Regions from separate parts of the Citrobacter portucalensis genome, predicted to be linked through region 3. Evidence: predicted binding sites of a transcription regulator. Region 3 holds the regulator's gene; each other region holds the start of a gene.
The links. Region 3 encodes PurR, which represses purine synthesis genes. Its sites were predicted from a motif close to CANGCAAACGTTTGCNTG; they were not measured.

Region 1 (3,145 bases), 590 kb from region 3:
TTATTTTGTAATCAGGCGAGAGAAAACTCTGATGAAAAACTGGAAGACAAGTGCAGAAGCAATCCTGACCACTGGCCCGGTTGTACCGGTTATCGTGGTTAATAAACTGGAACACGCAGTGCCGATGGCAAAAGCGCTGGTTGCAGGCGGCGTGCGCGTTCTGGAAGTGACCTTACGTACCGCATGTGCGATGGATGCCATTCGCGCGATCGCAAAAGAAGTTCCGGACGCTATCGTTGGTGCAGGTACTGTACTGAATCCGCAACAGCTGGCTGAAGTGACCGAAGCCGGTGCGCAGTTTGCTATCAGCCCGGGCCTGACCGAGCCGCTGCTGAAAGCCGCAACGGAAGGCACTATTCCGCTGATCCCTGGTATCAGCACCGTGTCTGAACTGATGCTGGGTATGGACTACGGTTTGAAAGAGTTCAAATTCTTCCCTGCTGAAGCAAATGGCGGTACCAAAGCGCTGCAGGCAATTGCGGGTCCGTTCTCTCAGGTGCGTTTCTGCCCAACCGGCGGTATCTCTCCGGCGAACTACCGTGACTACCTGGCACTGAAAAGCGTGCTGTGCATCGGTGGTTCCTGGCTGGTTCCGGCGGATGCGCTGGAAGCGGGTGATTACGATCGTATTACCAAGCTGGCTCGTGAAGCAGTAGAAGGCGCGAAGCAGTAAGCCGTTAATGCGTAAACCGTAGGTCGGATACGGCATCAATGCTTTATCCGGCCTACGGGTCTGGTTTTTATCCTGCGACTTTCACCTGTGCGGCTGCGTCTTTCGCGCGTATCACCGCATCTTCAATGTTCTGTGCTGTGGCCAGCACAACGCCCAGACGACGGCTTCCGTCGATTTGCGGCTTGCCAAAGAAACGCACTTGCATACCCACACCTACAGCGGCTTGCACGTTATCAAATGTGATATTCTTGCTGGTAAGTTGCGGCAAAATAACGGCGGAAGCAGAAGGTCCATACTGGCGGATTTCGCCAACGGGCAGACCGAGAAATGCACGTACGTGCAGGGCAAACTCAGACAGATCCTGCGAAATTAAGGTCACCATACCCGTGTCGTGAGGGCGAGGGGAGACTTCGCTGAAAATCACCTCATCACCGCAGACAAACAGCTCCACGCCAAACAGTCCGTGACCGCCCAGCGCCAGTACCACCTTGCGGGCAATCTCCTGCGCGCGCGCCAGCGCCAGGTCACTCATCTGCTGCGGCTGCCAGGACTCGCGATAATCGCCATCTTCCTGGCGATGACCTACCGGCGCGCAGAAATGCACACCATCAACGGCGCTGACGGTTAGCAGGGTGATTTCAAAATCAAAATTCACTACGCCTTCGACGATAACGCGTCCGGCGCCTGCCCGGCCTCCCTGTTGAGCATAGTTCCACGCCTCGGTGAGCTGATCGGCTGAACGGATAAAGCTCTGCCCCTTGCCGGAAGAACTCATTACCGGCTTCACAATGCAGGGATAGCCGATTTCGGCAACGGCTTCACGAAATCGTGTTTCGGTGTCTGCAAAACGGAAAGATGATGTAGGTAAAGACAATTCTTCGGCTGCGAGGCGACGGATTCCTTCCCGGTTCATGGTCAGTTGGGTCGCTCGTGCGCAAGGCACAACGTGTTGACCTTCCTGTTCCAGTTTGATCAGCATATCCGTGGCAATCGCCTCTATTTCCGGCACGATGTAATGTGGTTTTTCACGTTCGACAAGCTGGCGTAATGCCTCGCCATCCAGCATGTTAATTACGTAGGAGCGATGGGCAACGTGCATGGCTGGCGCGTCGGGGTAACGATCCACGGCAATGACTTCCACACCCAGGCGTTGGCATTCAATCGCCACTTCTTTACCCAGTTCACCTGAACCTAATAACATCACTCGCGTTGCTGCGGGACGCAGCGCTGTGCCTAATAACGTCATAAATTAATCCCCTGTTTTATCTGGGCGCAGTATATACGAAAACGTTTGCGTCTGTCTTTATTACCAGGTTGATTTCAGGGCTTAAAAAGAATATACTGTACATAAATACAGGTAATTTAAGAGGCTGCAAAAATGGCGGTTGAAGTTCAATACGTAGTCATTCGGGAAGGTGAGGAAAAAATGTCGTTTACCAGCAAAAAGGAAGCCGATGCGTATGACAAAATGCTGGATACAGCAGATCTGCTCGACACATGGCTGGAGCAATCGCCGGTAGCGCTCGAAGACGAGCAGCGTGAAGCTCTTTCCCTGTGGCTGGCTGAGCAAAAAGATGTGCTGAGCGCCATTCTGAAAAACGGCAAGCTGCCTTCGCCACAGGCTGTCGAAAACGATGCACACACTGAGGATGATACTCAGGCTGCCTGAAACGACTTGCGCTCCTGACGTTTTGTACCATGCTTTTCCCTGAATCATTGTGCAATCTCTGACGTTATTTCACGTTGCCGCAGGCAACCTGAAGGACGAAGGGGAGATTAAGGAGAAAAGAATGTATAAAAAAAGAGCGTTATTGAGCCTGCTGTTATTGTCTGCCAGCGTATCGGTATTTGCGGCAAATATGGAAAGCAAGAATGTTCAGTTCCCCAAGTGCGAAGGACTGGATGCTGACGGTATTGCGGCAAGCGTGAAACGTGACTATCAGCAAAATCGCATCGCGCGCTGGGCTGACGATCAAAAACTTGTCGGGCAAGCCGACCCTGTCGCCTGGGTCAACACGCCCGATATTACGGGCAAAGACGGGAAATGGTCAGTTCCCCTGACGGTTCGCGGTAAAAGCGCGGATATTCACTATCAGGTAAAAGTCGACTGCAAAGCCGGAACGGCGGAGTATCAGCCGCAGTAACGCAGGTATTTGCACATCTTTTGATGACCTGAACACTTCCTGACATCCCCTCGGGTACGCTTTGATGATTATTCGTCTGTACTTGAGGGGCAAAATGGCTAATTGGCTGAATCAACTACAATCTCTTCTTGGGCAAAAAGGATCCTCCACGTCATCTTCTGGCGAGCAAGGGCTGAGTAAACTTCTGGTTCCAGGCGCGTTAGGCGGTCTGGCAGGATTACTGGTTGCCAACAAATCTTCACGTAAATTACTGAGTAAATACGGCACCAGCGCGCTTCTGGTGGGCGGCGGTGCGGTTGCTGGTACCGTGTTATGGAACAAATACAAA
Region 2 (3,145 bases), 1.4 Mb from region 3:
TCAACATCATCAGCCCGCGTACGCCGGTTGGAGAGGTGGCCTGCGCGTCCCAGTGTGATTCCTGATATGAGATAGCGGCCAGCAGTCGCCAGTCTATCTCTTGCGCATATTTCTCAAACAGCGGCTTGAGGTCCGGCAACACGCTGTCTACGGCGCGTAAAAAGGAGCGGGTATCAACATAGTCAAAATCATCGCCATGCCCGAGATATTTCTCTTCCAGCCGTGCCAGAGAACCGTCTTCATTCATGGTGTTGAAGAAATCCAGTAGGGCGGCAGACAGCGTGTTGTCATCGTCCAGCCGACTAAACCATGTCACCGGTTGTTCGTCAGAGACGTCGAGCGCTACGGCCAGCTCAGGATGCACGCGTTGATATAAGCTGATGGCAACAGAATCGGCAATGGTGTAATCCAGCTTTCCGGCGATTACATCATCAAGCAGTTCGGTGGTGCCCTTTTTGTCATCGACTTTCCAGCTCAGATCGGGAAATTTTTTCTCTTTTAGCTGCTGGAGGTCATTAACCACCACATGCCCCGGGGCGATAGTCAGTTGGTTTTCGTTCACCGTGGCAAGCGTGCGCGGACGGTATTGCCCAACCCGGTACACCAGCTGTTGTGAAACCGAATAATAGGTCGGGCCGGGCTGGTAATTTTTAACCCGCTCGCTGTTATAGACCAGGCCTGCGGCTAACAGGTCGGCATTGCCGTTATCCAGGTCGTCAAAAAGCTGGCTGATGTTCTGGCGTACGGTAACTTTTAACTTCACGCCTAAGTAGTCGGCAAATTCCTGGGCCAGTTCATAATCCAGACCGAATTTTTTGCCGTTGAGGGTCGCGTAAGTTAATGGCGAATCAATGGTACTGACGCGCAGCTCTCCCCGCGACTGAATGGCGGCGATACGATTTTCGGCTTTACCGAACCAGGGAATAGATGGCCAAAGGGCCGCTGCCAACAACAGCGTCAATATGCCGATGAACAGATAATTAATCTTTAATTTTTTCAATTAGTTAATTCTCTGAACCGTACGTTGTCTCTGTCTGCTGTGGTGTTGATTAAGAAGTGAAGTCGTCATTAATGAACGCCATTTTGCTTAAACTTGCGTCAGTTGGCAACTTATTCAGAAATCTGACTGCATTTGATGATAAGTGACGGTCGTGATTTTATTTCGACGCAAACGGTTTCGTCGGGGCGGTAGATTCTTTATAATGACGCCCGTTTCCCCCACTTGGGCACACCGAAAGCTTAGAAGACGAGAGACTTATGATGGAAATTCTGCGTGGTTCACCTGCACTGTCTGCATTCCGTATTAACAAACTGCTGGCACGTTTTCAGGCTGCCAACCTCCAGGTCCACAACATTTACGCCGAGTACGTCCATTTTGCCGATCTGAATGCACCGTTAAATGAAGATGAGCACGCGCAGCTTGCACGCCTGCTGAAATATGGCCCTGCTCTGCAAAGCCACGCCCCGGAAGGCAAACTGCTGCTGGTTACGCCTCGCCCTGGCACCATCTCCCCGTGGTCTTCTAAAGCGACTGATATTGCCCACAACTGCGGTCTGCACCAAATTAGCCGCCTGGAACGTGGCATTGCCTGGTATGTAGAAGCCTCTACGCTGACCGCTGAGCAATGGCAGATGGTGGCCGACGAACTGCACGACCGCATGATGGAGACTGTTTTCTCTGCGCTGAACGATGCCGAAAAACTGTTTGCCCATCACCAACCGGCGCCGGTCTCCAGCGTTGATCTACTGGGTGAGGGGCGTCAGGCGCTAATCGACGCTAACCTGCGTCTGGGTCTGGCGCTTGCGGAAGACGAAATTGACTATCTGCAGGATGCGTTCACCAAACTGGGACGTAACCCGAACGATATTGAACTATACATGTTTGCGCAGGCCAACTCTGAGCACTGCCGTCACAAGATTTTTAACGCCGACTGGGTTATCGATGGTAAACAGCAGCCGAAGTCGCTGTTCAAGATGATCAAGAATACCTTCGAAACCACGCCGGACCACGTGCTGTCTGCCTATAAAGACAACGCAGCGGTAATGGAAGGCTCTGAAGTGGGCCGCTATTTTGCCGACCACAAAACCGGCCGCTACGATTTCCATCAGGAACCAGCCCACATCCTGATGAAGGTTGAAACTCACAACCACCCGACGGCCATCTCTCCGTGGCCAGGTGCTGCAACCGGCTCCGGCGGCGAAATCCGCGACGAGGGCGCAACAGGTCGCGGTGCAAAACCCAAAGCCGGGCTGGTGGGTTTCTCCGTTTCCAACCTGCGTATTCCTGGCTTTGAACAGCCGTGGGAAGAAGACTTCGGTAAGCCGGACCGTATTGTTACCGCGCTTGATATCATGACCGAAGGCCCGCTGGGCGGCGCGGCGTTTAACAACGAATTTGGTCGTCCGGCGCTGACTGGCTACTTCCGTACCTATGAAGAAAAGGTCAACAGCCACAACGGCGAAGAGCTGCGCGGTTACCATAAACCGATCATGCTGGCAGGCGGGATCGGTAACATCCGTGCCGATCACGTGCAGAAGGGCGAGATCGTCGTTGGCGCTAAGCTTATCGTCCTCGGCGGCCCGGCAATGAACATTGGCCTTGGCGGCGGGGCAGCCTCCTCTATGGCTTCCGGCCAGTCTGATGCCGATCTTGATTTCGCTTCCGTACAGCGTGACAACCCGGAAATGGAACGTCGTTGCCAGGAAGTTATTGACCGTTGCTGGCAGATGGGGGATGCGAACCCGATTCTGTTTATCCATGACGTTGGCGCGGGTGGACTGTCTAACGCTATGCCGGAGCTGGTAAGCGATGGTGGTCGCGGCGGTAAGTTCCAGCTGCGCGATATCCTCAGCGATGAGCCGGGTATGAGCCCGCTGGAAATCTGGTGTAACGAATCCCAGGAACGCTACGTGCTGGCGGTTGCTGCCGATCAATTGCCGCTGTTTGACGAACTGTGTAAGCGCGAGCGCGCGCCGTATGCGGTGATTGGTGAAGCTACCGAAGAACAGCATCTGACCTTGAGCGACAGCCACTTCGACAACCAGCCGATCGACATGCCGCTTGATGTGCTGCTGGGTAAAACACCGAAAATGACCCGCGATGTGCAGACGCTGAAAGCCAAAGGCGATGCCCTGAATCGTGGTG
Region 3 (3,145 bases):
TTGCCAGCGCCAGTAAAGGGTAATTGATTTTCATATTTCGACTCCATATCGTCGAGCCGTGGCACGACATAAAATAAGAGTCAAAAGCATGACATTGATCGCAAAATTAATAAAGTTAACAAAACTGCAAAAGACTTTTGCTTATTCGCAAACAATAGCGGGGAAAAACGAGTCGAAGGGATGAGGGAGAGCTAACTCCCTCGGGGAAATCAATGCAGCGCTGCGGTCAGACCACCCGCGACGATCAAACCCAGAACAATAATGGTAGTCACTAACGAAAATTTCAGATCGGTGCTCATCAAGTTTTCTCCTTTTTATTCCCACACAAAAAGTGATATTGCGCATTTTTACACACTTGAAAGCAAAAATCTCTCACGATTTATATTGATAACTGCTTTTAACTCTTCCCCTTTTCGTTAAGATCAGACAAAATTCCACGCTTACTTGATTAGCGTACCGGCCATTGACCCCTTCCTGACGTTCCGTGTCGTTTTCCCGGCGTGCCGCAACCCTTACGTTGCGATAAGGGTGTGTAAAGGCAAACGTTTACCTGGAGTATTCTCAGGAGCTTAGGATATGGTCTGGAGTGAGATGTAATGGCAACAATTAAAGATGTAGCGAAGCGAGCAAACGTTTCCACTACAACCGTATCACACGTAATTAACAAGACGCGCTTTGTCGCGGAAGAAACACGTAATGCTGTCTGGGCAGCAATCAAAGAACTGCACTATTCTCCGAGCGCAGTTGCCCGCAGCCTGAAGGTAAATCACACCAAGTCTATCGGCTTGCTGGCGACCAGCAGCGAAGCGGCCTATTTCGCCGAAATTATCGAAGCCGTTGAGAAAAACTGTTTCCAGAAAGGCTATACCCTGATCCTGGGTAACGCATGGAACAGTCTCGAAAAACAGCAGGCTTATCTGTCGATGATGGCGCAAAAGCGCGTTGATGGTCTGCTGGTGATGTGTTCTGAGTATCCGGAGTCGCTGCTTTCGATGCTCGGAGAGTATCGCCATATCCCGATGGTCGTCATGGACTGGGGCGAAGCAAAAGCCGACTTTACTGATACGGTCATTGATAACGCCTTCGAAGGCGGTTACATGGCGGGCCGGTATCTGGTAGAACGCGGTCATCGTGAGATTGGCGTGATCCCTGGCCCAATGGAACGTAACACCGGGGCCGGGCGTCTGGCTGGCTTTATGAAAGCGATGGAAGAAGCGCTGATTAAAGTGCCTGAAAACTGGATTGTCCAGGGCGATTTTGAGCCTGAATCCGGCTACCGCGCCATGCAGCAAATTCTGTCGCAGTCTCATCGTCCGACCGCGGTCTTCTGCGGTGGCGATATTATGGCAATGGGTGCGCTGTGCGCCGCTGACGAAATGGGACTGCGCGTACCGCAGGATGTCTCACTCATCGGCTACGACAACGTGCGCAACGCCCGCTTCTTCACGCCGGCCTTGACGACCATTCACCAGCCGAAGGATTCACTGGGTGAAACGGCCTTCAACATGCTGTTAGACCGTATCGTGAATAAACGTGAAGAGTCACAGTCTATCGAAGTGCATCCACGCCTGGTTGAGCGTCGCTCCGTTGCCGACGGTCCGTTCCGCGATTACCGCCGTTAAGCCTGTTGTGCGGGAGTCTCATCTGGCTCCCGCAGCCATTCCTTGTTCAACGTTTCACTATCTCCTAAATAGTCCAGCAGCCAACTCAATGCCGGTGACGTATCGTTCTGCTGCCATGTCAGGCAGCATGCGGCATCAGGAAAAGGGTTCTCCAGTTGCAGCGCAACCCATTTACCGCTATCGATCCACGGCTTGGCAAAATGCGTCGGTACCATGCCCACGCACAATCCCGCGGACAAACAGGTCGCAGAAGATTCCCAGTCCGGCACGACGACGCGCTTTTGGTTGTCCAGCAGCCAGGTAATACGCTTCGGCAATGTTCGGGAGGTATCTTCGCGCACCAGTGACGGCCAGTTGCGCAACGTGTCATCACTTAACGGTCCAGGCATTGACGCTAGTGGATGATGGCTGGCTACCACGCAGCTCCAGCTCAGCATTCCCATATCGCGGAAGGTATAGCGCCCCCCGACCGGAATGGCCTGTGTGGCCCCGATGGCCAGCTCCACACGCCCATCAGACAGTGCGTCCCACACGCCGTTAAACACTTCCTGAAAAACTAACAACTCCACATCATCAAAGTGACGGTAGAAATCCACGATCATCTGTCGGGTACGATCCGGGCGGACAATGTTATCGACGGCGATCGCCAGCTGTCCGCGCCAGCCGTTGGCAATTTGCTGACATTGCTGGCGCGTGATCTGCATTTTTTTGATAACAGAGCGGCCTTCTTTTAAAAACCATGCCCCGGCAGGCGTTAATTCCACATCCCGATGGCGTCGCTCAAAAAGTGGCACCGCCAGCCACTCTTCCAGCTGGCGCACGGTGTAGCTTACCGCCGAAGGTACACGGTGCAGCTCCTGCGCGGCCGAACTAAAACTGCCGTTACGCGCAACCGCATCAACCACTTCAAGTGAATATTCCGACCACATATTCTGCCTGCAAAAAATTTGAAATCAGTAAGCAAATATTAGCGTTTCACAGCGAGAATTACACTCACTACACTCAGCGGCATTGTTCTACTGCTAAAAAAGAGAAATGATGATGCAACCTGGGAAAGGGTTTTTAGTCTGGCTGGCAGGTCTTAGCGTGCTCGGTTTTCTGGCAACGGATATGTATCTACCCGCCTTTGCTGCTATTCAGTCCGATCTGCAAACACCTGCATCTGCCGTCAGCGCCAGCCTGAGCTTGTTCTTAGCGGGGTTTGCCGTCGCGCAACTGCTGTGGGGGCCGCTTTCTGACCACTATGGCCGCAAGCCTATTTTGCTGCTGGGTTTATCTATCTTCGCACTGGGCAGTCTGGGCATGCTATGGGTTGAAAACGCCACTGGTCTGCTGGTACTGCGATTTGTTCAGGCCGTTGGCGTCTGTGCGGCATCGGTTATCTGGCAAGCGCTGGTTACCGATTATTATCCTTCACAAAAAGTAAACCGCATCTTTGCCACTATTATGCCGCTGGTCGGGTTATCTCCTGCACTCGCCCCGCTATTAGGTAGTTGGATCCTGGTACATTTTTCCTGGCAGGC
Region 4 (3,145 bases), 2.4 Mb from region 3:
ATTGAAAACCCGGAACGCTTAGGTCTGGCCCAGTTGCACCAGTTGCGTGGTCGCGTAGGCCGTGGCGCGGTGGCTTCCCACTGCGTTCTGCTCTACAAATCACCGCTGTCTAAAACCGCGCAGAAACGCCTGCAGGTTCTGCGAGACAGCAATGACGGGTTCGTAATTGCGCAAAAAGATTTAGAGATTCGCGGCCCCGGCGAGCTGTTAGGTACTCGCCAGACCGGAACAGCAGAATTCAAGGTCGCAGATTTACTGCGCGATCAGGCTATTATCCCGGAAGTTCAGCGCATTGCCCACCATATTCACGAACGTTATCCGCAACAGGCCGTGGCACTGATAGAGCGCTGGATGCCGGAAACCGAACGCTACTCCAACGCGTAGTTAATTCATAGCGGCGGCGGACGTTACCCCGCCGCACAGCCGTTATTGCGCAAAAATCGGTAACAGCAGATACAGCTTAATCACCAGCGCGTTGACGATATCGATAAAGAACGCCCCCACCATCGGCACCACCAGAAACGCCATATGGGATGGTCCAAAACGTTCGGTAATCGCCTGCATGTTGGCAATCGCCGTCGGCGTCGCGCCGAGACCAAAACCACAGTGTCCGGCTGCCAGCACGGCGGCATCGTAGTTCTTACCCATCATGCGCCAGGTGACGAATATCGCGTACAGCGCCATGAAAATGGTCTGCACGACCAGAATTGCCAGCATCGGCAGAGCCAGAGAAGCCAGCTCCCACAGCTTCAGGCTCATCAGCGCCATCGCCAGGAAAAGCGACAGACTTACGTTACCCAGCACCGAAACCGCGCGCTCAAATACCCGATAAAAGCCCAGTAGCGCCAGGCCGTTACTGAGGATCACCCCAACAAAAAGCACGCAAACGAAGGTCGGCAGTTCCAGCACCGTTCCCACCAGCATTTGCGCAACGATTTTACCCACCGTCAGACAGATAGCGATCAGCGCGATGGTTTCAATCAGCACCAACGAGGTGATCATGCGCCCGACGTCCGGCTTTTCAAACGCGGTCGGCACGGCCTGATCGTCAGGCATGCCGTCAGGCGTGGTGGAGTGTTTGACCAGATAGCGCGCCACCGGACCGCCAATCAATCCGCCCAGAACCAGGCCAAACGTTGCGCAAGCCATCGCCACTTCAGTTGCATTGGTGAAGCCATAACGTTCAATAAACAGCTTGCTCCATGCGGCCCCGGTTCCGTGTCCGCCAGAGAGGGTTATTGAACCAGCAATCAGCCCCATCAGCGGATCCAGGCCCAGCAGGGTCGCCATACCAATACCGATGGCGTTTTGCATCAGCAGCAGGCCAACAACCACAATCAGAAAGATTCCCACCACACGGCCACCGGCACGCAGACTGGCGATATTGGCGTTCAGGCCAATGGTGGCGAAGAAGGCCAGCATCAGTGGGTCGCGCAGGGTCATGTCGAAGTTCACTTCCCAACCCATACTTTTTTTTAGTACCAGCAGCGCAATCGCTACCAGCAATCCGCCCGCTACAGGTTCGGGAATGGTGTATTTTTTCAGGAAGGAAACAGACTGGACGAGCTTACGTCCCAGCAGCAACACAAGGGTTGCCGCAACCAGCGTTGATAACGTATCGAGATAAAACATTTACAGCTCCATTAGTGCGTTTAGCACAATCACGCACGATGCATTCCAGACCGATTTTTAGCTCTTATTGAGTTTTCGGAGTGGATTTTAAGCAGAAAATGATGAAAAGTTATATAAAAATGTTTGTTTATCCGTTTTAAATATTAAGAATACCTGCTAGCAAACGTTTGCTTTTCTGCCCTGGTCAGATAAAATCACCGCTTTTCCACCATGGGATTGCCTCTGATGTCCGTTAACGCCGTAGAGTCAACAAATGCGCAACCGGTTGCGCAGACTCACAACAGTGAACTGATTTACCGTCTTGAAGATCGCCCCCCGTTAGCCCAGACCCTGTTTGCCGCCTGCCAGCATCTGCTGGCCATGTTCGTCGCGGTGATCACCCCTGCTCTGTTAATTTGCCAGGCGCTTGGTTTACCGGCTCAGGATACTCAACACATTATCAGTATGTCGCTGTTCGCCTCCGGCGTGGCTTCTATCATTCAGATCAAAGCCTGGGGGCCGGTCGGCTCAGGGCTGCTATCCATTCAGGGCACCAGCTTTAACTTTGTTGCGCCACTGATTATGGGCGGTACGGCGCTAAAAACCGGTGGCGCAGATGTCCCAACCATGATGGCGGCGCTGTTCGGTACGCTGATGCTGGCAAGCTGCACCGAGATGGTTATCTCGCGTGTCCTGCACCTGGCGCGTCGTATTATTACTCCGCTGGTCTCAGGGGTGGTGGTGATGATTATCGGCCTGTCGCTGATTCAGGTGGGTCTGACATCGATTGGCGGTGGCTATGCCGCAATGAGCGACAACACCTTTGGTGCGCCGAAGAATTTACTGTTGGCAGGCGTGGTGCTGGCGCTAATCATCCTGCTTAACCGTCAACGCAACCCGTACCTGCGCGTTGCGTCATTGGTGATTGCGATGGCGGCAGGCTATCTGCTGGCCTGGTTTATGGACATGCTGCCGCAAAATACCGCACAGGTAAGCCAGGACCTGCTGATGGTGCCAACGCCGCTGTATTATGGCCTGGGTATCGACTGGAGTTTACTGCTGCCGCTGATGCTGGTCTTTATGATCACCTCGCTGGAAACCATCGGTGATATTACGGCCACCTCCGACGTCTCCGAGCAGCCGGTTTCTGGTCCGCTGTACATGAAACGCCTGAAAGGCGGCGTGCTGGCGAATGGTCTGAACTCGTTTGTTTCCGCCGTGTTCAACACCTTCCCTAACTCCTGTTTTGGCCAGAACAACGGGGTTATTCAATTAACAGGCGTTGCCAGTCGCTATGTCGGTTTTGTGGTGGCGCTGATGCTGATCGCGCTGGGTTTGTTCCCGGCGGTCAGCGGTTTTGTACAGCATATTCCTGAGCCGGTACTCGGCGGCGCAACGCTGGTGATGTTCGGTACGATCGCGGCATCCGGCGTGCGTATCGTGTCCCGCGAGCCACTGAACCGCCGTGCGATTCTGATTATCGCGCTGTCGCTGGCCGTCGGCCTGGGCGTTTCCCAGCAGCCGCTGATCTTGC

Region 1: the regulator PurR is predicted to act here: its motif matches at 1,954-1,971, upstream of purT (formate-dependent phosphoribosylglycinamide formyltransferase).
Region 2: the regulator PurR is predicted to act here: its motif matches at 1,165-1,182, upstream of purL (phosphoribosylformylglycinamidine synthase).
Region 4: the regulator PurR is predicted to act here: its motif matches at 1,789-1,806, upstream of gltS (sodium/glutamate symporter).

Annotation. Positions count from the first base shown of each region.
Region 1 is NZ_CP092466.1:2,177,691-2,180,835, forward strand. Features, by position in the region: gene kdgA (bifunctional 4-hydroxy-2-oxoglutarate aldolase/2-dehydro-3-deoxy-phosphogluconate aldolase) at 32-673, shown strand; gene purT (formate-dependent phosphoribosylglycinamide formyltransferase) at 741-1,919, opposite strand; gene yebG (DNA damage-inducible protein YebG) at 2,052-2,342, shown strand; gene yebF (protein YebF) at 2,464-2,817, shown strand; gene LY264_RS10570 (tellurite resistance TerB family protein) at 2,912-3,145, shown strand, end outside.
Region 2 is NZ_CP092466.1:1,359,274-1,362,418, forward strand. Features, by position in the region: gene mltF (membrane-bound lytic murein transglycosylase MltF) at 1-1,000, opposite strand, end outside; gene purL (phosphoribosylformylglycinamidine synthase) at 1,258-3,145, shown strand, end outside.
Region 3 is NZ_CP092466.1:2,770,317-2,773,461, forward strand. Features, by position in the region: gene LY264_RS13465 (MFS transporter) at 1-34, opposite strand, end outside; gene cydH (cytochrome bd-I accessory subunit CydH) at 210-299, opposite strand; gene purR (HTH-type transcriptional repressor PurR) at 597-1,622, shown strand; gene punR (DNA-binding transcriptional activator PunR) at 1,619-2,551, opposite strand; gene punC (purine nucleoside transporter PunC) at 2,664-3,145, shown strand, end outside.
Region 4 is NZ_CP092466.1:95,195-98,339, reverse strand. Features, by position in the region: gene recG (ATP-dependent DNA helicase RecG) at 1-384, shown strand, start outside; gene gltS (sodium/glutamate symporter) at 427-1,632, opposite strand; gene xanP (xanthine/proton symporter XanP) at 1,858-3,145, shown strand, end outside.